3 regions of the Micromonospora craniellae genome follow, and region 2 is predicted to be linked to each of the others. Evidence: riboswitches for the same ligand, from Rfam matches in the RefSeq annotation. Region 2 holds a riboswitch; each other region holds the start of a gene.

Region 1 (7,567 bases), 1.9 Mb from region 2:
CGCGCACCGGCACCCCGGGCACTTCGCCCGCCGGGTGGCCGGGCTGGTCTTCGTCTCGACCACCGCCGAGGGGCACACCCACACCGTCTACGGGTTGTCGCCCCGGATCGCCCGGATCATCCGGCTGGCCGAGACCACCGGGGCCGGGGTGCTCGCCCGATGCGGGGCCTGGCGTCCACCCCGCGCCCTGCTGCGCGCGCTGCGTCCCAGCATCGGCTGGATGCTCTTCGGCGACCACTGCGACCCGACCGACATCCGCCTGGTGACCTCGGCGGTGGCCCGCGCCTCGCTGCGCTCGATCGGCGGCTTCCGGGCCTCCTTCGGTGCCCAGCATCGGCTGGCCACGCTCGCCGCGCTGGCACACCTGCCGGCGGCGGCGCTGGTCGGCGACCGGGACCGGCTCACCCCGCCGCCGTGCGCGGAGTCGATCGCCGCCGCGCTGCCGGCCACCGAGCTGACCGTCTGCCCCGGTGCCGGGCACATGTTGATGATGGAGCGCCCCGAGGAGGTGACCGCCGCCCTCTCCGGCGTCCTGCGTCAGGTTCTCGCCGACGCCCGGCCCGCCGGCCATCGCTCCGCCGCCGGTCGCGCCCGCCGCCGATAGAGATCGCACTCGGACACGCTGCCTCCGCACGCCCGTGAGGTGGGGCGTAATCTCATGCGGTTGGCCGGGCCGGCGTGACGAGGAGAACGAAGAGGTGGACCAGAGCACCCTGGACCAGGAGATCGCCGTCGAGCAGCGGCATCTCGACCGGGTGTACGCGCGACTGTCCGAGCTGCGCCGCGCGGCGGTCCGCGCCGAGCGGGACGGCTACCGGCTGGCCCGGGTCGGCAACTTCGGTGCGCTGGTCGAGCGGGACGCGATGGTGTTCCACGCCGCGCAGCGCCGCCACGCGCTCGACGCCGAGTACGAGGGCCTCGTCTTCGGCCGTCTCGACCTGCGCGACGGGCAGGTGTTCCACGTCGGACGGCTCGGCATCCGCGACGAGGACGCCGCGACGCTGGTGGTCGACTGGCGTGCTCCGGCCGCCGCCCCGTTCTATCAGGCCACCCCGACCGAGCCGCTGGGTGTGGTGCGCCGCCGGACGATCCAGTCCAGCCGGGAGCGGGTCACCCGGATCGAGGACGACCTGCTCGACCCGGACACCGCCCCGGCGGAGATGGCGGTCGTCGGTGACGGCGCACTGCTGGCCAACCTGTCCCGGACCACCGGCCGGGGCATGCGCGACATCGTGGCGACCATCCAGCGCGAGCAGGACGAGGCGATCCGCTCCCCCGGTTCCGGGGTGACCCTGGTCTCCGGCGGTCCGGGCACCGGCAAGACGGCGGTGGCCCTGCACCGCGCCGCGTACCTGCTCTACTCCGACCGCAGCCGGTACGCCGGGGGCGGCATCCTGGTGGTCGGCCCGTCCTCGGTGTTCGTCGAGTACATCGCCTCGGTGCTGCCGTCCCTGGGTGAGGACACCGCCACCCTGCACTCGTTGGGCACCCTCTTCCCGGGGCTGGTCGCCACCCGCACCGACCCGGTCGAGGTGGCGGCGGTCAAGGGGTCGCTGCGGATGCGTCGGCTGCTGGAGCGGGCGACCCGGGACGGTGTGCCCGACTCCCCGGCCGAGCTGCGGCTGCTCTACCGGGGGCAGTTGTTGCGGCTGGAGCGGGCCGAACTGGACGCCGTCCGGGAGCGGGCGCTGTCCCGGGGCGCACGGCGCAACGAGGTGCGCCGGGCCGGCTTCGACGGCGTACTGGCGGCGCTCTGGGCGCAGGCCCGCCGGTTGGGCATTCCCCGGCTGCCCGAGCAGCGGGCCTTCGAGGACGAACTGATCGACCGGACGGACTTCCGGGACTTCCTCAAGGCGTGGTGGCCCCGGCTGCATCCCCGGCACGTGCTCGGCTGGCTGGCCGATCCGGAGCGGCTGCGCCGGTACGCCGCCGGGCTGCTGTCCCGCGCCGAGATCCGGCTGCTGGAGCAGGCGTACCGGGGGCTGGCCGCCGAGGGGCCGACCGTCGCCGACGTGGCGCTGCTCGACGAGCTGGACGCGCTGCTCGGCAAACCGGTCCGTCCGGCCCGCGCGAAGCGCGACCCGTTCCAGCTCGCCGGTGGGGTGCGCGAGCTGAGCACGTTCGCCGACCGGCAGCGGGCGGCTCGCCAGGCGGCCCGGGAACGGCCCGAGGACTACCGGGACTACGCGCACGTGGTGGTGGACGAGTCGCAGGACGTGTCACCGATGCAGTGGCGGATGATCGGCCGGCGCGGCCGGCTGGCCTCGTGGACGGTGGTGGGCGACCCGGCGCAGACCGCGTGGACGGGGGATCCGCAGGAGCTGTCCCGGGCCCGGGACCAGGCGTTGGGTCGCCGCCGTCGGCACCGGTTCACGCTCACCACCAACTACCGCAACTCGGCGGAGATCTTCGCCGTGGCGGCGGCCGAGATCCGGCGGGCGTACCCGGAGCTGGCCCTGCCCACCGCGGTGCGCGCCACCGGGGTCGACCCGGTGGAGCTGGTGGTGCCGGCGGCGGAGCTGGAGACCAGCGTGCTGACCGCGGCGAGCGCGCTGCTCGGCGAGGTCGAGGGCACCGTCGGGTTGATCACTCCGGTGCCGCGCCGGGACGAGGTCGCGGCCTGGCTGGGCGGGCTCGGCGGCGAGCGTCTCCAGGTGGTGACCAGCCTGGAGGCCAAGGGCATGGAGTACGACGGCGTGGTGCTGGTCGCCCCCGGCGAGATCCGTGCCGATCCCGGTTCCGGCGTCCGCACGCTCTACGTCGCCCTGTCCCGGGCCACCCAGCGGTTGACCACGATCGACCCGATCGGCTGACCCGGACCGCCGACCCCCACTGAAGCGAAAAGCGACAAGAATCCCTTATGTCTGGTTTACTGGTGACCAGGCGAACACCACGAGTCACACCGGCTGCGCCGGTCCCACCAGCACCGGTAGGCTCGTACCCGGTCTCCGCCAGGCGGCACCCACCGGTGCCGGCGGTGATCGCCGCCTAATCGCCCGCGAGGGCGAACCGGGGAACCATGTTCCAGGGGTGCATCCGCGTCCAGCGGTAGGGATCTTCCGTCCCGAACCCGTCAGCTAACCCGGTCGGCGGCTGACGGAAGGACATGTGCATGCCAGCAGTGGCAACCGTGAGACCGGCCGCCCGTACGGCGGCCCTGATCGCCGCAGGGCTCGCCCTCGCCCTGGGCGCCGCGCTCGCACCGTTCAGCGCCGCCTCCGCGGCACCCGGTGACGTCGGTGACGAGGGCGGCACCCCGGCGCTCCGCGCCCAGTTGGAGGCGGCCAGCAAGGGTTACCTCGACGCGAAGACCGCGCTGGACCGCTCGGTCGACCGGCAGAAGAAGCTTGCCGAGCAGCTCACCACGACCGAGGGTCAGCTCACCGAACGCAGCACGAAGGTCGCTGAGATCGCCGCGCAGGCGTACCGCAGTGGCCGGCTCGGTGCCGCGTCGGCGCTGCTCAACAGCGGTTCCCCGGCCGGCTTCATGGACCGCGCGGCGGCCCTGGACGCGGTGGCGGCCAACGAGGAACGCGCGCTGCACGACCTGCGGACCACCCGGGACGAGGTCAGCAAGACCAAGCAGGCCCTCGACGTCGAGGTGCAGGAGCAGCGCAAGCAGGTGGCCGTGATGGCCAAGCGCAAGGAGCAGGCCGAGCGCTCGCTGACCGTGGCCAACGAGCGGGCCGAACGGGCCGCGGCGGAGGAGCGGGCGGCCAGCCGGGCTCCCGCACGCAGCAGCGGTTCCAGCAGCCCCACGGCCAAGCCGGCGCCGCGCAACGCCAACGGATCCTGGCCGGCCGAGTCGTGCAGCGTCAACGACCCCACACCGGCCAACGGCTGCATCACCCCGCGCACCCTGCACGCGCTCAACCAGGCCAAGGCGGCCGGCTTCACCCGGTACGTCTCCTGCTACCGCGCGGGCGGCTCGGGTGAGCACCCGAAGGGTCGGGCCTGCGACTTCGCGGCGCAGAAGAACGGCTTCGGCGGGGTCGCCACCGGCGGCGACCGGACGTACGGCAACAACCTGGCGGCGTTCTACGTCAACAACGCCGACCGTCTCGCCGTGCTCTACGTGATCTGGTACAAGCAGATCTGGCTGCCGAGCAGCGGCTGGCGCACGTACAGCGGCGCGCGTGGCGACCCGTCCAGCGACCACACCAACCACGTGCACCTGTCGGTGTACTGACCCGCGCACGCCGGGTGGAGCGCCCCCACGGGGTCGACCCACCCGGCGTCGTCGTTCCCGCCCCCGGCCCGGTCGCCTCGGGCGCGCCCCGCCCGTCGCCGCGCGTTCTCGCGCCACCTTCGTTACCGTCGACATCGAAGCGGACATTTCGCGGGCGAGCGGGAGGAACGGTTATGAGTGGACCGCAACGGGCCCAGTGCGACGGTGCGTCATGAGCGCCACGACCGGACATGTGATGGTCTTCGCGCCGACGCCCCTGCTCACGGTCACGATCGACCAGCCCAACGAGACTCCGGAGCTACACCTGCACCCCGGCGGACAGGGCATCTGGCAGGCCCGGATGGTGCTGTCGCACGGCGTCGACGTGGTGCTCTGCACCGCGCTCGGCGGCGAGATCGGGCAGGTGCTGGAGCCGCTGCTGGTCAGCGAGGGCGTCGACCTCAAGGTGGTGGCGCGGGACTCCGGCGGCAGCGGCGGGTACGTGCACGACCGTCGCGAGGGCACCCGCCAGGAGATCGTCGACGTGACCGGGCAGCCGCTGAGCCGGCACGAGCTGGACGAGCTCTACAACCTGGCGCTCGGCGAGGGGCTGCGCGCGGCGGTGAGCGTACTCAGCGGCCCGAACGACCCGTCGCTGGTCCCCGCCGACCTGTACCGGCGCTTCGCCGCCGACCTCGGCGCCAACGGCAGCCGGGTGGTGGTGGACCTCAGTGGCGACCACCTGACGGCAGTGCTGGAGAGTGGGGTCTTCTTCGTCAAGGTCAGCCACGAGGAGCTGATCGCCGACGGCCGCGCGGCCGAGGACGACGAGGAGCAGCTCACCCGGGCGATCTACGACCTGCACGCCACCGGTGCCGAGAACGTGGTGGTCAGCCGGGCCGACAAGCCGGCGCTGGCACTCGTCGACGGCGAGGTGTTCGAGGTGCGGATGCCCCGCTTGGAGGCGGCTGACCCACGCGGCGCGGGTGACTCGATGACCGCCAGCGTGGCCGCCGTGGTGGCCCGTGGAGGTGACGTACGGACGGCGATCCGGACCGGCGCGGCGGCCGGCGCACTGAACGTCACCCGGCACGGGCTGGGCACCGGTCGGCTCGACTCGATCACCGGGCTGGTGGACCGGGTGCGCCTGGAGCCGGCCGGCATCCGCCCGCAGGAACGCACCACCCCGGACGAGTTGGCCCAGCGGGTGGGTGGCGCATGACCTTGCGTGTGCTGATCACCAACGACGACGGGATCGCCGCGCCGGGCATCCAGGCGCTGGCCCGGGCCGCGGTCGACCGGGGGCTGGACGTGGTGGTCGCCGCACCGCTGGAGGAGGCGAGCGGCACCAGCGCCGCGATGAGCGCGATCGAGCAGGACGGGCAGGTGGTGGTCCGCGAGCACCCGCTGGCGGAGCTGGACGGGGTGCCGGCCTTCGGGGTCGGCGGATCGCCCGGCTTCATCGCGTTGATCGCCGTGCACGGCGCGTTCGGGCCGCCGCCGTCGGTGCTGCTCTCCGGCATCAACCGGGGAGCGAACGCGGGCCGGGCGGTGCTGCACTCCGGCACCGTGGGCGCGGCGTTCACGGCTGCCGCCAACGGCTGCCGGGCGTTGGCGGTGTCACTGGACGTGCTCTCGGCCGGTGAGGCCACCGCCGTCAGCGGGGGTGCCGCGGTGGCCGCCGCAGCCCGGGTACGCGACGCCGAACGGAACTGGGCCACCGCCGCACACGTGGCCCTGGACCTGCTCCCCCGGCTGACCGCCGGGCCGGTGGAGAGCGTACTCAACGTCAACTCGCCGGACGTGCCGCTGGGCCGGCTGCGTGGCGTACGCCGGGCCGGGCTGGCCACCTTCGGTCAGGTGCAGATGACCGTCGCCGAGTCCGGCCACGGTTTCGTGCGTACCGCGCTGGAGGAACCCGGTCAGGCGGTGCAGCCGGGTACCGACCTGGCGTGGCTGGCTGACGGGTACGCGACGGTGACGGCGGTGCGCGCCGTCACCGAGGTGGCCGACGTGAACCTGTCCGGCCTCGACGGCGACTGACGGTCAGCCGCCGGGGAGGACCTCGGGGGTGGCGGCGGCACCGGCGTAGTACGGCTCCGGTGCGCCGAAGAGGCCGAGCAGGCCGGTCACCCAGAGCTGTCGGTGCACGAACCGACTGGGTTGGGTGACGATCAGCTTCACGCCGCTGACCTCTGCCGTCTGGAAGCCGGCGACCATCGCGCTAATGCCCACCGAGTCGATGAAGGTGACCAGCCGCATGTTGAGCTCGATCCGGGTCGGCCGCCCCTTGGCCAGCACTTCGGCGATGGCCTCTTTCACTTCGTACGCGGTGTCGACGTCGATCTCGCCCCGAGGGGCGATCTCGATGACACCACCAGGCCGAACCGTCTGCAGGATCGACAGGCTCACGCGAGCACCTCCACTCGCCCGTACGACGGGCGCCTCATCAGTACGCGGGCCGCGACCGAGAGTATTCCTCCGACGGCCTCGGTCGCCACCCCTCGGGATGAGCAATTCGCGGACATCGGCGCGTCAAATCACCCATATCCGGACTTATGCGTCCTATTGCTCGGTGCAAGCCGAGGCCCGCACCGACGAACCAGGGTAGCGGGCATCGGCTCGCCCGTCCGATGTCCGGCACCCGGCGTGCCCCTCGGCCGACGATCTGACCTGCGTCCCGGCGGGCGCCGATGGCGGGGTGTGCCCAGCATCACCGACGACGACCAGGACGAAGGGACGACACGATGCTTCGCGGTTTGCGGTGGCGTCCGGCGGGGCACAGCGTCGGTGGCGAACCGCCGACGTCCGAGGTCTGCCCCGGCCACCGGCTTCGGCACTGTCGAGGAGGGAACCACATGTTCGGAAGCAACCTGCTGGCCCGTCGCAGCAAGCCGGAACAGATCACGGACCAGGCGTGGCAACACCTCGTCTCGGCCGGCGACAGCATCCGGGACGCCGCCCGCTCGGCCCGGCACACCTCAGCCGGCTTCGCCGACGACGCCGGTGACCTGGTCGGCTCGGCCGCCGAGGAGGCGCGGCACCGGGCCAGCCTCGCCTTCGACGCGCTCACCGGGCGCCGCCCCGCGCTGCCCTGGACCCTGCTGATCGGCGCGGCCCTGGTCGGTGCCGCGATCGGCTGGGCCGCCGGCAGTGCCGCGCGGGCCGTCGGCAGCCGCGACCAGGCGGTCGACGACATCGAGTTCGTGGACGTCGAGCGTCCGGACTCCCCCGCCGACCCGCTCACCTGACGACGCCGTCCCGACCGGCGAATGTGTTAGGAAGGGTCCCCTGCCAACGCCTCGTGCATAGCAGGGGACCCTTCCTAACATCGCTCCGGGCATCTCGTCCGAGCCGGGTGATGCCGGATCATCCGGGCCGACACCAGGCTCGGTCCCG
Region 2 (7,567 bases):
GTGGGCTCGTCGGCCTGATCGCGGTGCCGGCCGTCAGGGTGCGGGCTCACTGCGGCCTCACTGCGGCACCGTGGCCGATCGCAGGGTGGTGGAGTCCTCGAAAGCAGGCACGGTGACGGTGCCGGGGACCTCGTTGTAGCCGAGCTGATAGTTGTCGACCGCGTCCCTGAACCACCGGACTCCCTCGGAAGCGGCGAGGGCCTGCCGCAGTGCGGCGGGGTCGCCAATTGCTACGATCTTGAACGGAGGGGAGTACACCCGGCCGTGCAGCAGCAGGGTGTTACCCACGCAGCGTACCGCGCTGGTCGCCAGGACGCGGACGTTCATGATTGACATGGCTTCGGCGCCACCGGCCCACAGCGCGTTCACCACCGCCTGGACATCACCCTGGTGTACGACCAGGTCGTCGTTGCTGGCCCCTTCGGGCGGGTTGCTGAGCCGGGGCGCGTCGTCGAGCTCTACGGTCATTCCCTGACCGGTCAACTCGGTGAAGCCGGCGGTGGAGAGGCTGGCGGTGGCGCGCTCCTGCTGCTCCCTGATCGGCTCGTCCGAGCCGGCGAGGTCGGCCGTACGGCTCTCGACCTCCTTGCGCAGCGTCGCAGCGCGCTCCTCGTTCGCCGCCACCTGGGCGCGGCGGTCCTCGATCAGCTCGGCGAGCTGCGGGCGTCGGTCCTCGCGCAGGATGGTGCCGCCTGCCGTGGTGGCGGTGGTGGTGAAGAGCAGGCCGGCTGCGGCGGCGATCAGCGGTACCCCGATCGACCAGCCCGGACGGCGCTGACGCGGCCGGCGGGGCAGCAACCCGGCGACGAGTCGTCGCAGCGCCTTCCGCCACGACGCCGCGCCGGACGTGTACTCCACGGGCCGTTCCCCCTTGTCCTCCGGCTCCGGCACCCCTGGGTGCGGCGGAGCGAACAGCCGCCCAACCCTCCGATTCCAGGGTGCCAGGCATCGGTCTGGCCCCATTCGTGGATTGGACGGGCCTTCCGGACTACGCTAGCTGTCGGAACATTATTGGCCATGGACCGTCGCCCCCGCGCCCGGTTGTCAGGCCGGACGAGGTCGTAACCCCTCTGGAGAGCGTCGTGCCCAAGTCTCAGGTCCGCAAGAAGAAGGTGTACACCCCGCCTACGGACGTCCGCCCGACGACGGCATCGACGTCCCGCAAGCCGAGCCCGGTCTGGCTGCCCGCCACGGCCGTGTCGCTGATCGCCTTCGGCATCGCCTGGCTGGTGGTCTACTACCTGTCCGAGCAGGAGTACCCGGTCATGGAGCTCGGGTACTGGAACCTCGCGGTCGGCTTCGGCGCGATGGTCGCCTCGCTGATCCTGCTCTCGCGCTGGCGCTGATTCCCCAGCTCAGGACCACCCGTCCCGGGCCCCGACCGAGCGGATTCGGCGGCGGCCTCCTAAGGTGTGCCCAGGGCGGCGTGGCCCAGGTGCGAGAAGTCTCACGTTACTGCTGAGTAACCTTGCGCGTAAGCTGCATCGCATGACCGAGTGGACCGAGGTCATCGACCGATCCGGGTCGAGGTGCGGCACCCAGGCGTGACCAATCGCACCCCGACCCCGGTCGCTGAGCCGCTCGACAGGCAGCAGACCGGGAGGCCAACGCGATGGGCAGCGTCCAGATCGTCACCACGATCCTCGCGGCCGCCATCACCGCCGTGGCGGTGTGGCTTGCGGTGCGCGCGGTCTCGAAGTTGTTCGCCGTGATCCGGCTGGGTCAGCCCGACCCCTCCCGCTCCGGCGACCACCTCGGGCGTACGAAGACGATGCTCGCGGAGACCGCCGGGCACACCCGGATGCTCCGCTGGAGCGTGGTCGGCGCTGCGCACTGGTTCGTGATGGTCGGTTTCCTCGTGCTGTCGCTCCTGGTGCTCGAGGCGTACTTCGAGGTGGTGTCGCCGACCGCCGGGCTGCCGCTGATCGGTGGCTGGGCGCTCTACGGACTGGTCACCGAGTGGATCGGCATCCTCGGTGTCGTCGGCATCGTGGTGCTGATCGCCATCCGGGTGGCCAACCGGCCGAGCCAGGCCGGACGCCGGTCGCGGTTCACCGGTTCCACCATGTGGCAGGGCTACTTCGTCGAGACGGTCGTCCTCGCCGTTCTGGTCATGGGCTTCCTGATCCGTGGTTTCAAGGTCGCCACCGACCACTTCGAGTACCCGACCTGGGCCACCCCGCTGAGTCACGCGGTCGGCTCGGCGCTGCCGGACTGGGAGTCCGGGGTCAGCATCGCCGCCCTCATCAAGATCGCGATCTCGATGACCTGGCTCATCGTGATCTCGCTGAACGTGACCATGGGCGTCGCCTGGCACCGCTTCCTCGCCTTCCCCAACATCTACTTCAAGCGGAAGCCGGGTGCGTCCGGCTCCGGTCTCGGGCCGCTGCGGCCGATGATGAGCGAGGGCAAGCCGCTCGACTTCGAGGAGGCCGATCCGGAGTCCGATCAGTTCGGCGTCGCGCACGTCGAGCAGTTCACCTGGAAGGGCCTGCTGGACTTCAGCACCTGCACCGAGTGCGGCCGGTGCCAGTCGCAGTGCCCGGCCTGGAACACCGGCAAGCCGCTATCGCCGAAGCTGCTGGTGCTCAGCCTCCGCGACCACGCGTACGCCAAGGCGCCCTATCTGCTGGCCGGCGGCGGCAAGGACCTCACCGGCGAGGAGAAGGCCACCGCCGCGCAGCTCGCCCACGTCGATGTGCTGGCGCTCGCCGAGGCGGAGAAGCCGCTGATCGGCGACGCCGAGGCGGGCGGCGTGATCGACCCGGACGTGCTCTGGTCGTGCACCACCTGTGGTGCCTGCGTGGAACAGTGCCCGGTGGACATCGAGCACGTCGACCACATCGTGGACATGCGTCGCTACCAGGTGTTGATCGAGTCGAACTTCCCCTCCGAGGCCGGCGTGATGCTGCGCAACCTGGAGAACAAGGGCAACCCCTGGGGAGCGCCGCAGAACACCCGGGAGGACTGGACCAAGGGCCTCGAATTCGAGGTGCCCCGGGTCGGCGAGGTCGAGGACTTCGAGTACCTGTTCTGGGTGGGCTGTGCCGGTGCGTTCGAGGACCGGGCGAAGAAGACCACCCGGGCGGTCGCCACGCTGCTGAACGAGGCCGGCGTCTCGTTCGCCATCCTCGGTGAGGGCGAGACCTGCTCCGGCGACCCGGCCCGCCGGATCGGCAACGAGTTCGTCTTCCAGATGCTCGCCCAGCAGAACGTGGAGACCCTCAACGAGGCGTTCGAGGGCCGCGAGAAGGCCAAGCGGAAGATCGTCGCAACCTGTCCGCACTGCTTCAACACCCTGGGCAACGAGTACGGCCAGCTCGGCGGTGAGTTCGAGGTGGTGCACCACACCCAGTTGCTGGCGCACCTGGTCGCCACCGGCAAGCTGACCCCGGTGCAGCCGGTCGACGGCGGCGTCACCTACCACGACCCGTGCTACCTGGGTCGGCACAACCGTGTCTTCGCCCCGCCGCGCGAGGTGTTGGGCAGCGCTGTCGGCGCCGAGAACGGCCTGGTCGAGATGCCGCGCAACAGTGAGCGCTCCTTCTGCTGCGGCGCCGGTGGCGCGCGCATGTGGATGGAGGAGCGGATCGGCAAGCGGATCAATGTGGATCGGGTCGAGGAGGCCATGTCCACCGGTGCGAAGACCGTCGCGGTCGGCTGTCCGTTCTGCTCGACGATGCTGAGTGACGGAGTCAACGGCAAGGGCGCCGGCGACCAGGTCGAGGTGGTCGACGTGGCCAGCGTGCTGCTGCGGTCGGTCAAGCCCGAGCAGGCCCGGGGCGCCGAGGAGGGCGAGCCGGCCGCCGGGTGACCAGCGCGTACGTCGGGGCGTGTCGGCATCCGTGCGGATGCCGACACGCCCCGATTTTTGTATTGGCGTAGATAACTGTAACGAATTGGTCGACACCCTTTGTGTGCGGTCGGTCGCGCAAAGGTGAATGAGCCGTTGGTCGCCTTGATTCCGCTCCGCGCGTTCCCCTAATGTGGGGCACCGGCCGCCGTGGGTCGTCTGTCTCGCCCCCTACCGCTCGCGGGACGCCCGGTGGTCGGTCGCAAAGGAGTCGGTGCCGGTGGCAACCATGCCCCTCCATCGTCACGCGTCGGGACGGTCCACCCCCGCGCGCGGGCTGCGCAAAGCCGTACGCGGCCTGGTCGTCCTGGTCGCCGCCGCCGCGGTCGGTGCCGGTCTGCTCGCCGCGCCCGCGTACGCCGAGCCGTCGGTGGACGAGATCGAGCGCCAGATCGACAAGCAGTGGCAGCAGCTCGAACCCACCATCGAGCAGTTCAACAAGGTGCGCTCGGAGCTGCGGGTCAACCGCGAGAAGTCCGAGAAGCTGGAGAAGAAGATCCAGCCGCTGGCGCTGGAGGCGGAGCTGGCGATGAACCGCGTCGCCGGCCTCGCCTCTCGGTACTACATCACCGGCCCCTCGCAGGAACTCGGCGCGGTGCTGCTCAACGCGAAGCCGGACCAGCTCGGTGAGCAGATGGCCCTCCTCGACCGGCTTGCCTGGGATGAGCGCCGCCAGCTTGAGGGCGTGATGAAGATCCGGAAGAAGTACGACGACCAGAAGGCCACGCTCGACACGCTGATCGTCGACCAGGAGGCCAAGCAGAAACAACTGGCGGCGAAGAGGAAGCAAATCGACGCCGAGATCAAGCGGCTGGAGCGGTCGCTGCCGGTGACCACGGTCAAGACCACCAACTGCCCGACCATCAACGGTGTGGTCAGCGACGCGGCCCGGACGGCCATCCGGACGGCCTGCGCGCAGGTCGGCAAGCCGTACGTCTGGGGTGCCACCGGGCCGAACTCGTTCGACTGCTCCGGCCTGACCCAGTACGCGTACAAGGCGGCGGGTATCCACCTCACCCACTTCACCGGTGCCCAGTGGCGGGAGGGCAAGGCGATCTCCCGGGCCGACGCCCGCCCCGGTGACCTCGTCTTCTTCCGCAGCGACGTGAGTCACGTCGGGCTCTATCTGGGCAACAACACGATGGTCCACGCCCCACGGGCCGGTAGACCGGTCAACGTCTCGCCCATCACGACGATGCCGGTCGCCGGCTTCCGCCGCCCCGGCTGACGCCTGAGCGCGTACGCAGGAACGACAGAAGGCCCCCGGTCAAGCGACCGGGGGCCTTCCCTGTTGTCGGATAACTGCACCGAGAGTGACGGTGTGGACGTGTTGCGTATCGACGCCGGTCGTCCCTACGCTGGGCAATCGTCGGCCCGCTGGCAGGATCGCCCATCCCGGGCGGTGACGGTCCGACACCGCCGAGTCGCAGTCCAAGCGAGCCGGGGAACCAGGTTTTCCGGGGTGAGTCCGCGATGGTCGCGGTAGGGCGTCCCGGGTGCCCGAACCCGTCAGCTAACCCGGTAGGCGGTCTGGGAAGAATGGAGTACGGAGCCCGGTGGCACACCATGCCCCGCGGCCACCGTCGCGCCGGCCGGCGAAGCCCGGCCCGACGACGGCTGCGTCGCGATCCCGCTGGTACCGCTGCACCACCGCACTCGCCGCACTCGCCGCGACCGCCGTCATGCTGACCGGTGGCGCGACGGCGGCCCACGCCGACCCCACGGTCGACGACATCGAGCGCCAGATCGACGAGGACTGGAACCGGCTCGAAGCCGTCATCGAACGGCACAACGCCACCCGGCAGGACCTGGCCGGCACCCGCCGCGAGGCGGACGCCCTGACCGCCCGCATCGCCCCGCTGCAACAGCAGGTGGACGAGGCGATGAAACGGGTCGGCGCGCTGGCCGCGCGGGCGTACCGGGGCGAGCCGGTGCGCGCCGTGAACACACTGCTGGGCAGCCGGTCGCCGGGCGAGGTCGTCGCACAGCTCGGTTTGCTCGACCGGTACGCCCGCTTCCAGCGGGAGGACGTACGGCAGGCGAGTGAACTGCGCGACGAACTCGCCGCCACCCGGGCCGGGCTGGACCGAACCATCGCCGAGCTGAACCTGACCTCGGCCGACCTGGCCGTGGAGCGGCGGCAGATCGACACCGAGATCGAGCGGTTGCAACGGTTGCGGCTGCGCGCGTACGACGACGGTGGGGGTGGTCCGCTGCGGCCGGCGCCCTGTCCGGCCACCTACCCGGGCGGCCCGGCCGGTGAGGCGGTCAGCTTCGCGTGCGCCCAGATCGGCAAGCCGTACTCGTGGGGCGCCGAGGGGCCGCACGCGTACGACTGCTCGGGGTTGATGCTGGCCTCGTGGGCGCGGGCCGGGGTGGCGCTGCCGCACAACGCGGCGCGCCAGCGGCAGGTCACGGCCTCGGTCGGTCGCGGCGACCTGCGTCCGGGTGATCTGGTCTTCTACTACCGCGACCTGCACCACGTCGGCATGTACGTCGGTGGCGGCTGGGTGGTGCACGCCTCCCGCGCGGGCAAGCCGATCACGATGAAACGGATGGACAGCAGTCCGATCCACAGTTTCGGTCGACCCGGCTGAGTCGTTGGGCGGACGACCACGGGCCCGCGTCTGCGCAGCGCAGGCCCGCCGGTCGTCAGCGGGTCGGCCAGGTACGCCAGTTCCGCCAGGCGCGGCTCGGCGTCGGGCCACGCTGACCCTGGTAGCGCGAGCCGTAGACGAGCGAGCCGTACGGGTGCTCGGCGGGCGAGGAGAGCCGGAAGATGCAGAGCTGGCCGATCTTCATGCCGGGCCAGAGCATGATCGGCAGGTTGGCCACGTTGGACAGCTCCAGCGTGACGTGACCGGAGAAGCCGGGGTCGATGAAGCCTGCGGTGGAGTGCGTCAGCAGGCCGAGGCGGCCGAGGCTGGACTTGCCTTCGAGTCGGCCGGCGAGTTGGTCGCCGAGCGAGATCAGCTCAAGCGTGGAGGCGAGCACGAACTCGCCCGGGTGCAGCACGAACGGCTCGCCGTCGGGCACCTCCACCGGCGAGGTGAGGTCGTCCTGCTGGGTGGCCGGGTCGATGTGTGTGTAGAGGTGGTTGTTGAACACCCGGAACAGCTTGTCCAGGCGGACGTCGATGCTGGACGGCTGCACCAGCGTGGGCTCGAAGGGCTCCAGCGCCAGGGTGCCCGCCTTGATCTCGGAGACCAGGTCGCGGTCGGAGAGCAGCATCGCCACACCATAGCTGTCGGTATGCGTGACCTGCGTGTCGGACTACCTGCTTAGAACGTATGTTCTATAGGGTGTCGGCATGGCTTCCTGGTCCGAATTCACCGCTGACGAGCCTCGACTCGCCGACGGGATCCGCCTTCTCCTGCAGCAGTACGGCCCGGGCTTCGGCTACCTGGCCACGGTCCGCGCCGACGGCGGGCCCCGGGTGCACCCGGTCTCCCCGGTGATCACCGCCGACGGTCTCTTCTGCTTCGTGATCGACTCGCCGAAGCGGCGCGACCTGGAACGCGACGGGCGGTACGCGCTGCACTCGTTCCCGGCGGAGGAGAGCGACGACGAGGCGTACGTCGCCGGCCGCGCCCGACCGGTCACCGACGACGCCACGGTGGCCCGGCTGGCGCTCGCGGCCCGCGCCGCCCCGCACGCCGACTGGCGTCTGTTCGAGTTCACCGTCGACGTGGCGATGCTCGCCCGCCACGAGCG
Region 3 (7,567 bases), 2.5 Mb from region 2:
ACAACGGGCCGGCGAGTTGCTCCCCAGGCCACGAACCTGTCGAACAGTTCCTCGGGCTCCGGGCCGTCGTGCGGGTTGAGCTGGTAGAGGTCGCGCATGGCCTCGTACATCAGGCCGGCGAGATAGATCGTCAGCCCGGGGACGTTCCCCCGGAACTCCACGGGCAGCAGCAGCCTGGCCTCACCGCACGGCCACGGCTGCCCGTCGACCCGGCAGAACCAGGTCGGTCGCGCCGGAGTGTGCGGAGTGTTCCCGCCTGAGCCGCCCGGGCGGTCGGCGTGCGGGCCACGGCCAGGCGTCGCGAGCTGGGTGGTCAGCACGGCCGACCACCCGACCGCCACGCCTGAGCCGGCGTCAGGAAGCCGGTCGGTCCGGGGCCATGGAGTGGAAGCGCCTGGGTCGGCTGGCGCATCCACCCGGGCAGCGGAGCGCCGCGCCGTCGCTGCGGCAGAACCGGAAGGACCATCGTCGGGCACTGGTACGGGTGCGTACGCACGTCGACCTCCGTCGGTTAGGGATCGGGAGGGGCCGCCCGCGCACGGGGGGATGTCACGGGCGGCCCCGGAGCAGAACCCGCCCCAGCTCTGCACGGCGTGAAGCAGATCCGCATGGGTGACAGTCTGGTGAGGACAGGACTACTGTCGGAAGGCATCGACGCTGGCCACGGCGGCGTCCTGGTGCGCCGATCCGGCCCCTGACGGCAGCGTGGCGATCTTGGTGAATCCCCTGGAGGTGACGTGGAACGTGAGCAGCCTTCCGACCTGCACGAGCTGATCCGCACTCAGCTTCGCCGGCTGCGGACGGCAGCGGGCATGAACCAGGAGGAGTTCGGCCGACGGTCGAACTACTCGGCATCCCTGGTGTCGGCGGTGGAGACCGGCACCCGCCCGGTCGACAGGCCGTTCGCGAAACGGGCGGACGAGGTCCTGGAGACCGGAGGCATGTTCGAGGAACTGCTGCGGACGGCCGAGGTGCTGCGCCAGCCCGCGTGGTTCCTGCCCTACCTGGAGGCCGAGCGCACCGCGAGGCAACTCCGGTGCTACCAGTCGACGCTGGTCCCGGGCCTACTACAGACCGAACGCTACGCCCGCGCGGTGATCCGATGTGACGACACCCTGACCGACGCCGGGGTGGAGCGACGGCTCGCGAACCGGATGGCCCGGCAGGCGGTCCTGGACCAGGAGGAGCCGCCGCAGTTCGTCGCGGTGATCGACGAGGTGGTGCTCCGGCGGGTCGACGAGCGCCTCCACGACGTGCTGGTCGAGCAGGTGCACCACCTGATCGACCTCGCCGAACGACCCAACATCAGCGTGCACCTCGTGCCTGTCGGCGTGGGGATGCACGCTGGTTTGACCGGCCCCTTCATCCTGGCAAGGAGCACGGACGATGGTTGGGTCGGTAATATCGAGACCCAACTCGGCGGAGTCCTCGCCGACAAGGACGAAGACGTCAATACCCTGCTGTCCAAATGGGAGACCGTGCGCAACGAGGCACTGTCTGGCCGGCAGTCGATCGAGCTGATGAAGGATTGTGTGAAGCCATGGATCTGAACGGCGCGACCTGGCGCAAGTCCACCCGCAGCGGCTCCAGTGGCGGCGACTGCGTGGAGGTCGCCGACAATCTGTCCGGCGTCGTGCTGGTGCGCGACACCAAGGACCGGGACGGCGGCACGCTGGCCTTCACCCCGGTGTCGTGGGCGAGCTTCGTCGGTCTGGCGAAGATGCTCGACCGGCACGCCTGATCCCGGTACGACGCGGAAGCCCTCGGTCGAACGACCGAGGGCTTCTCCATGCTCGGTGCGCACCATGCCCACAAGGCCGTCCACCGGCCGCGCACACCCGGATGTAAGGAGGGGTCCCCTGCTATGCACGAGGCGATAGCAGGGGACCCCTCCTTACATCTCGTCCGCACATCTCGTCCTTACATCTCAGGAGGAGTAGCCGCGGGTGGCGGCCCAGTGGGCGAGGTCGATGGTGGTCATCCAGTACGAGTAGTACGACGCGTTGGCCGAGTCAGCGATCTTGACCAGTCGACCGTCGTCCTCGTAGCCCACCACGGCGACATAGTGGCCACCGGGAAAGGAGTGCCAGCGGCCGCCCGTGTCGGTGGCGCTGCCGGCCACGTTCACCACGACACCGCGCCCGCCGGTGATCGCCTTCACCACGTCGGCCTGGAGCTGGTCCATCTGCGCCGGGGTGGCCGAGCCGCCCCGGAGCATCGTGGTCGAGTACGGCGCACCCTTGAGCGTGGCGTTGAGCACCCGGGTGGTGTCCAGGGCCGAGTTGGTGCCGGCGTACGTGGTGCCGAGCTGGGCGGCCAGGGAATCCTGGTCACGATTCACCCCGGCGGCACTGAGCGCGTTGCGTACCGCGGCCGGGCCGCAGTAGTACCCGGTGATCTGGGCCTGGAAGTCGTAGTCCAGGACCTTGCGCGCCGGTGGCTTCGGTGCGGCCTTCTTGCTGGTGACCACCGGCGAGGGGGCCGCCGAGGTGGCCTTCGGCGAGGGCGACGGCGACGGGACGGCGCTGCTCGGGACGGCGCTGCTCGGGACGGCGCTGCTCGGGACGGCGCTGCTCGGGACGGCGCTGCTGGGCAGGGTCGACGGGGGCGGCTCCACCCGGGTGTCGGCGCGGGAGACGGCGGTGTCGCCGCGCGACTCGGCGACGGCGGTCGTGGTGTGTGCGGTGGCCGGGGCGTCCTCGGTGCCGACGAGTACGGCACCGGCGCCGGTGGCCAGCGCCAGCGCGGCGGCCGAGGCGGCGGCGACCTGATAAGGGCGTTCGGTGGCCAGCCGGCGTAGCTGGCGCGTGACGGTCTGCTTCACGGAGTCCTCCACGGGGGCTCAGGGAGGCACGGCGAGTCGCTCCGGCGGTCAGCTCGACAGGTCCTGCCGAGGACCGCCCGAGTACGCGGACGGGCCGTGCGAGGGGTGTGCCCGGACGACCGGGCGGGGGCGGTGGCCGCTGTCAGCTGGTGGCCGACGGCCCGGTGGGCGCGGGCACCGCGGTGCCGTGGAGGAACAAGAAGGGGACCACGAGGGGCTGCACGAGAGGAAAGCTCCTTCCGACACCGCCGACCGGGTTAGCTGACGGGTTCGGGCGGGAAGTTGGCCCTACCGTGAGCCGATGCTCGCGGATTCACCCCAGTGGTGCGGTGGGTCCCCGGTTCGTGAGACCACGATTAGGCGGGTCGATGCGGCGTCGCCTCCTGCGATCGGGTACCGCATCGGACGGGCCGACACTACTGGCCGGCCATTCCCCTGCCAACCCATCCTGACCTGCTTAAACATGATCCAGCTTGCTGATTTTCGGGCGTTCGGTCATAGATGTCGCGCAACGGGACCGACGGCGATCGACGCAACGGGCGGTGACAACGGGACCACCCGCAGACAATGTCTCCGGGCATCGCGTCACGTCTCGGGCGTTTTTCACCTCGGCGTCCGCTCCGGCGAGCGATGTGACCGGACTCACTCGATCCGCCTCGTCGTACCCGGCCGTCAGCGAAACACAAAACAGCAGATCGGGCTGCCGACTACAACAGTCCAGCATGGACTCAACGGTGCTGGTTGCGGCAACTTGCGGTACTCGGCTCGTCGCCCGGCGCGCGCTGCCTCGGCGGCCCGGCAGGCTGCGGTGCGGACGCCTCTGCGGACTGCTGCGCAGGATCGGCGGCGGGCGGCGGGTGGGCCCCGGTGCGGCTCGGGGCGAGCCGTCGCATCATCGGCTGCTCCACGTAGCGGTGCAGCAGCGCGGCAAGCGCCAGGGTGAGCAGCAGGAACCCGATCACCGCCGGCACGCCCCACCAACCGGGCAGGCCGGTGCCCCAGTTCCCGGTGAGCCGCAGGATCGTCATGATCGCGAAGACGTGCACCAGGTAGAAGGCGAACGAGACCTCGCCCAGCCAGACCATCAGCCGGGAACGCAGCGGCGACCGGCGGCCGTGCACGTCGGCGTCCGCCGCCGCCGCGATCACCAGGACGTACGCCACCGACAGCAGCGCCGCCCAAAGCTCGGCCCGGATCCACTCCGAGGCCGCCACCCAGGTGGCAACGAAGATCACGGTGGCCATCGGCAGCCGGGGGCCGCGCCAGCGCCCACGCAACATCAGCTCGGCGGCGGCCACGCCCATCCAGAACTCCAGCGACCGCACCAGCGGGAAGATCTGGGTGAACCACCAGCGGCTCTGCTCCGGCACCAGCAACTGACCGGGCCAGAGCGCCAGGATCAGCAGCGGCACGGCGATCACCACGGCCCACAGCATCCACGGCTTGGCCCGGCGCACCAGCGGCAGCGCCAGCGGCAGGCACAGATAGAAGAACAGCTCGCAGGAGAGCGACCAGCTCACGTTGTTGACACTGTAGAAGTAGCCCGGTCGGGGATCCCACGCCTGGAGCAGGAACAGGTTCTCCAGCGCGGCCACCGGGTTGATCGGGTCGGCGAACCAGAGCGCCGCGAGCATGGCCAGCGCCCACATCACCAGGTGGTTCGGATAGATCTTGGCGAGCCGCCGACGCCAGAACCGGCGGCGGGAGTCACCGACGCGGGCCGACCAGACCAGCACGAAGCCGCTCAGGATGAAGAAGAACTGCACCCCGGACAGGCCCAGGGTGAAGATCTCGCCGACCACCGCCTGGTGACCCGGCTCGGCGATGATGCGCATGGTGCCGGCGTGGAACCCGAAGACCAGCAGCGCGGCGATCCAGCGCAGTCCGGTCAACGAGGGCAATCGGCTGGCGTCACCGCGTCGGGTGGTGGTGGGCGGCCTGTCGACGACGGTGGTGCTGGTCATTCCGGGCACCATACCGGTGCGGGCACTCCCCCTCGAACCGGGCGGGGAGGCCGGGCGGATGGGGCGGATGTGGCTCAGGTGTCAACGGGTCCCCCGGTGGCCTACTATTCCCGGGACTTGGATGAGCATCCACCCCGCCATCCGGCCCGGTGGCGCGTTGGGCAATGCCGAGGCGGGACCAGCACACCGACGAGAGGCAGAGTCAGCGATGCACCAACGGATCCTGATGCGGGCCCGGAAGGGTCCCTTCGACGTCAACTCGCCCGAGGAGACGTTCGAGCGGAACCTGATCGGTGAGAACGCCGGCAACCTGGTCTTCAGTCACGCCGCGAACAAGCTGCTGGCCACCCGTACCGCCACCATCACCCCCAACGGCTTCACCGTCAACATGCGGGACAGCGACCGGATCAACGAGGAGTACGACGTCTTCGTGGTCCCGCTGGCAAACGCGTTCCGGCGCAGCTACGCCCACCGGCTCGACGCGATGAGCCGGCTGATCGAGCGGCTGAAGATTCCGGTCGTGGTGCTCGGGGTGGGTGTGCAGACGAACGTCGACGGTGACCGGGAATACCTGCGGCCGATCGACGATCAGGTCAGCCGCTTCTGCCGGGCCGTCCTCGACCGTTCGCCGAGCATCGGCGTCCGGGGTGAGATCACCGCCGACTACCTGCGGACGATCGGCTTCTCCAACGTCGACGTGATCGGCTGCCCGTCGATGTTCCTGCACGGCGACACCCTGCCAGTGGACAAGCGCAAGACGTTCATCGGCCCGTACGACCGGATCGCGCTGACCGTCTCGCCGTACGTCAAGTCGATGGCTCAGATCATCAAGACGCACCACCAGCGCTACGAGAACCTGCGCTACATCCCGCAGGACCTCAAGACGCTGGGCACCCTGCTCTTCGGCGACGCTCCCGAGGACCGTGGCAAGAGCGGCGAGATCCCGATCCACACCACGCACCCGCTGTTCACCGAGGACAAGGTGCGGATGTTCGTCGACCCGTGGACCTGGATCGACTACCTCTCCGGGTTCGACTTCAACTTCGGCACCCGCATCCACGGCACCATCGTCTCGCTGCTCGCCGGTACGCCGGGCTTCCTCTTCGCGCACGACTCGCGCACCCTGGAACTGGCCCGTTACTTCGAGATCCCGCACCGGGTGATGCGGGACGTGCCGGCCGACGTGGACGCGGCCCAGCTCTACGACGAGGCCGACTACTCGGGCATGGTCAACGGCCACAAGCAGCGGTACGACACCATGCTCCAGTTCCTGAACAAGCACAATCTGGGCAACTCCTTCAGCGACGGCGACAGCGCGGCGGTGTTCGACGCCACCAGGCAGGCGACCGCCTTCCCGCCGGCCGTTCGCCCGGCGCTGGCCACCTCGCCCGAGGTGCTGGTCAAGCGCATCGAGTGGCTGCGCGACCAGGAGGCCGCACTCCGCGATCAGGCCCAGACGACGGCTCGGCCGGAGCGGATCCGCACCCGGATCAAGAAGGCGGTCCCCGGCTCGGTGCGCCGCATGCTCAACCGTTAGCCTCGCGCTGCCCGGCGTAGAGGCGTACCTGCGATAGTGCCTCGACTCGATCCGCGACGACATTCCGGCCGACCAGACGGCGGAGGTGGAACTGGTCGCGGTGGACGACGCGTCGCCGGACCGGTGCGGTGAGCTGCTGCGCGCGTACGCGGCCGAGCATCCGGACGTACGCGTGCGGCACCTGGAGACCAACGTCGGCGTTGGCACAGCGAACTGTTCGACCTGATGGTGAACCATTTCCTGGGAGCGCCCCTTCTTGGTGGCCGAGATGTCCGGCCACCACAACGGTGACCTGAGCCGCGCTCTGTCCATCGTGGACGCCGTGGCGGCGGCCGGCGCGCACGCGCTCAAGCTCCAGACGTACCGGCCCGACACGATCACCATCGACGTGGACACCCCGGCGTTCCGCATACGCCCGGCATCGGCGTACCGGTCGCGTCGGTGGCCCTCGGGGCGTGTTTCATCGAGAAGCACGTCACGCTGGACCGCGCCGACGGTGGGGTGGACTCCGACTTCTCCCTCGACCCGTCCGAGCTGGCCGCGCTGGTGGTCGAATCGGAGCGTGCGTACGCGGCGCTCGGCGGCACCGCCGTCGGCCCCACCCCCGCCGAGCGGGAGTGCCTGCGCTTCCGCCGCTCGCTCTACGTGGTGGCCGACGTGCGTGCCGGGGACGAGGTCACCTCGGACAACGTGCGCTCGATCCGGCCCGCCGGCGGCCTGCACCCGGTGGAGATCGACCGGGTTCTCGGCCGCCACTTCGCCACCGACGTCTCCCGGGGCACCCCGCTGAGCTGGAGCCTGATCTGACAGTCGGCCGTTGCCGCAAGACCGTTGGCATCCAGGTCGACCGCTGAGGGGTTTCCGACCGCGCCCGAAGCCCGCTCTGGCCTCGATCGGCTGGGGCGAGGCGGTCGGCGACACGACGGCACAGACGGTTCAGCTCGAAAGGCCCCGCACCGGAGGCGGAAGGCCCGGGACGACGGCGAAGGCGACAGTCACCACCAGGTCGGAAAGCGCGCCCCGGTCCACCGAGCCGACCGCTCCCTACGTAGCCCAGCACCCCACCCGCTTCTCCGTGGTGCGCCACGGCAACGGGGTCGGCAGCCGGGGCTCGGTGGTGCCGCTGTTCCGCCGTCTCGCCGCCGAGGGCCGCAGCCCGCCGATCACGGACAAGCGGATGACCCGGTTCTGGATCACCCCGGACGCCACCACGCCGCCCGGCCACCCGTACGCCGACCGCGC

What was found. Region 2 has a riboswitch for cyclic di-AMP ahead of ID554_RS14195 (C40 family peptidase). Riboswitches for the same ligand answer to the same signal wherever they lie in the genome.
Region 1: linked by a shared signal. The riboswitch ahead of ID554_RS22950 (coiled-coil domain-containing protein) and the one ahead of ID554_RS14195 (C40 family peptidase) in region 2 are both predicted to bind cyclic di-AMP.
Region 3: linked by a shared signal. The riboswitch ahead of ID554_RS03290 (C39 family peptidase) and the one ahead of ID554_RS14195 (C40 family peptidase) in region 2 are both predicted to bind cyclic di-AMP.

The regions. Positions count from the first base shown of each region.
Region 1 covers NZ_CP061725.1:5,052,707-5,060,273, reverse strand. Annotated here, with positions in the region: gene ID554_RS22960 (alpha/beta fold hydrolase) at 1-604, shown strand, start outside; gene ID554_RS22955 (HelD family protein) at 699-2,813, shown strand; cyclic di-AMP (ydaO/yuaA leader) riboswitch at 2,976-3,108, shown strand; gene ID554_RS22950 (coiled-coil domain-containing protein) at 3,113-4,189, shown strand; gene ID554_RS22945 (1-phosphofructokinase family hexose kinase) at 4,401-5,390, shown strand; gene surE (5'/3'-nucleotidase SurE) at 5,387-6,211, shown strand; gene ID554_RS22935 (STAS domain-containing protein) at 6,215-6,580, opposite strand; gene ID554_RS22930 (hypothetical protein) at 7,027-7,419, shown strand.
Region 2 covers NZ_CP061725.1:3,178,209-3,185,775, forward strand. Annotated here, with positions in the region: gene ID554_RS14175 (DUF881 domain-containing protein) at 58-858, opposite strand; gene ID554_RS14180 (cell division protein CrgA) at 1,083-1,346, shown strand; gene ID554_RS14185 ((Fe-S)-binding protein) at 1,613-3,814, shown strand; gene ID554_RS14190 (C40 family peptidase) at 4,068-5,081, shown strand; cyclic di-AMP (ydaO/yuaA leader) riboswitch at 5,261-5,396, shown strand; gene ID554_RS14195 (C40 family peptidase) at 5,410-6,450, shown strand; gene dcd (dCTP deaminase) at 6,506-7,084, opposite strand; gene ID554_RS14205 (pyridoxamine 5'-phosphate oxidase family protein) at 7,164-7,567, shown strand, end outside.
Region 3 covers NZ_CP061725.1:718,955-726,521, forward strand. Annotated here, with positions in the region: gene ID554_RS03275 (hypothetical protein) at 1-320, opposite strand, end outside; gene ID554_RS03280 (helix-turn-helix domain-containing protein) at 738-1,550, shown strand; gene ID554_RS03285 (DUF397 domain-containing protein) at 1,541-1,741, shown strand; gene ID554_RS03290 (C39 family peptidase) at 1,928-2,836, opposite strand; cyclic di-AMP (ydaO/yuaA leader) riboswitch at 3,056-3,197, opposite strand; gene ID554_RS03295 (acyltransferase family protein) at 3,553-4,788, opposite strand; gene ID554_RS03300 (polysaccharide pyruvyl transferase family protein) at 4,997-6,325, shown strand; gene ID554_RS31290 (glycosyltransferase) at 6,375-6,551, shown strand; partial or broken gene ID554_RS03310 (N-acetylneuraminate synthase family protein) at 6,594-7,132, shown strand; partial or broken gene ID554_RS03315 (polysaccharide biosynthesis protein) at 7,371-7,523, shown strand.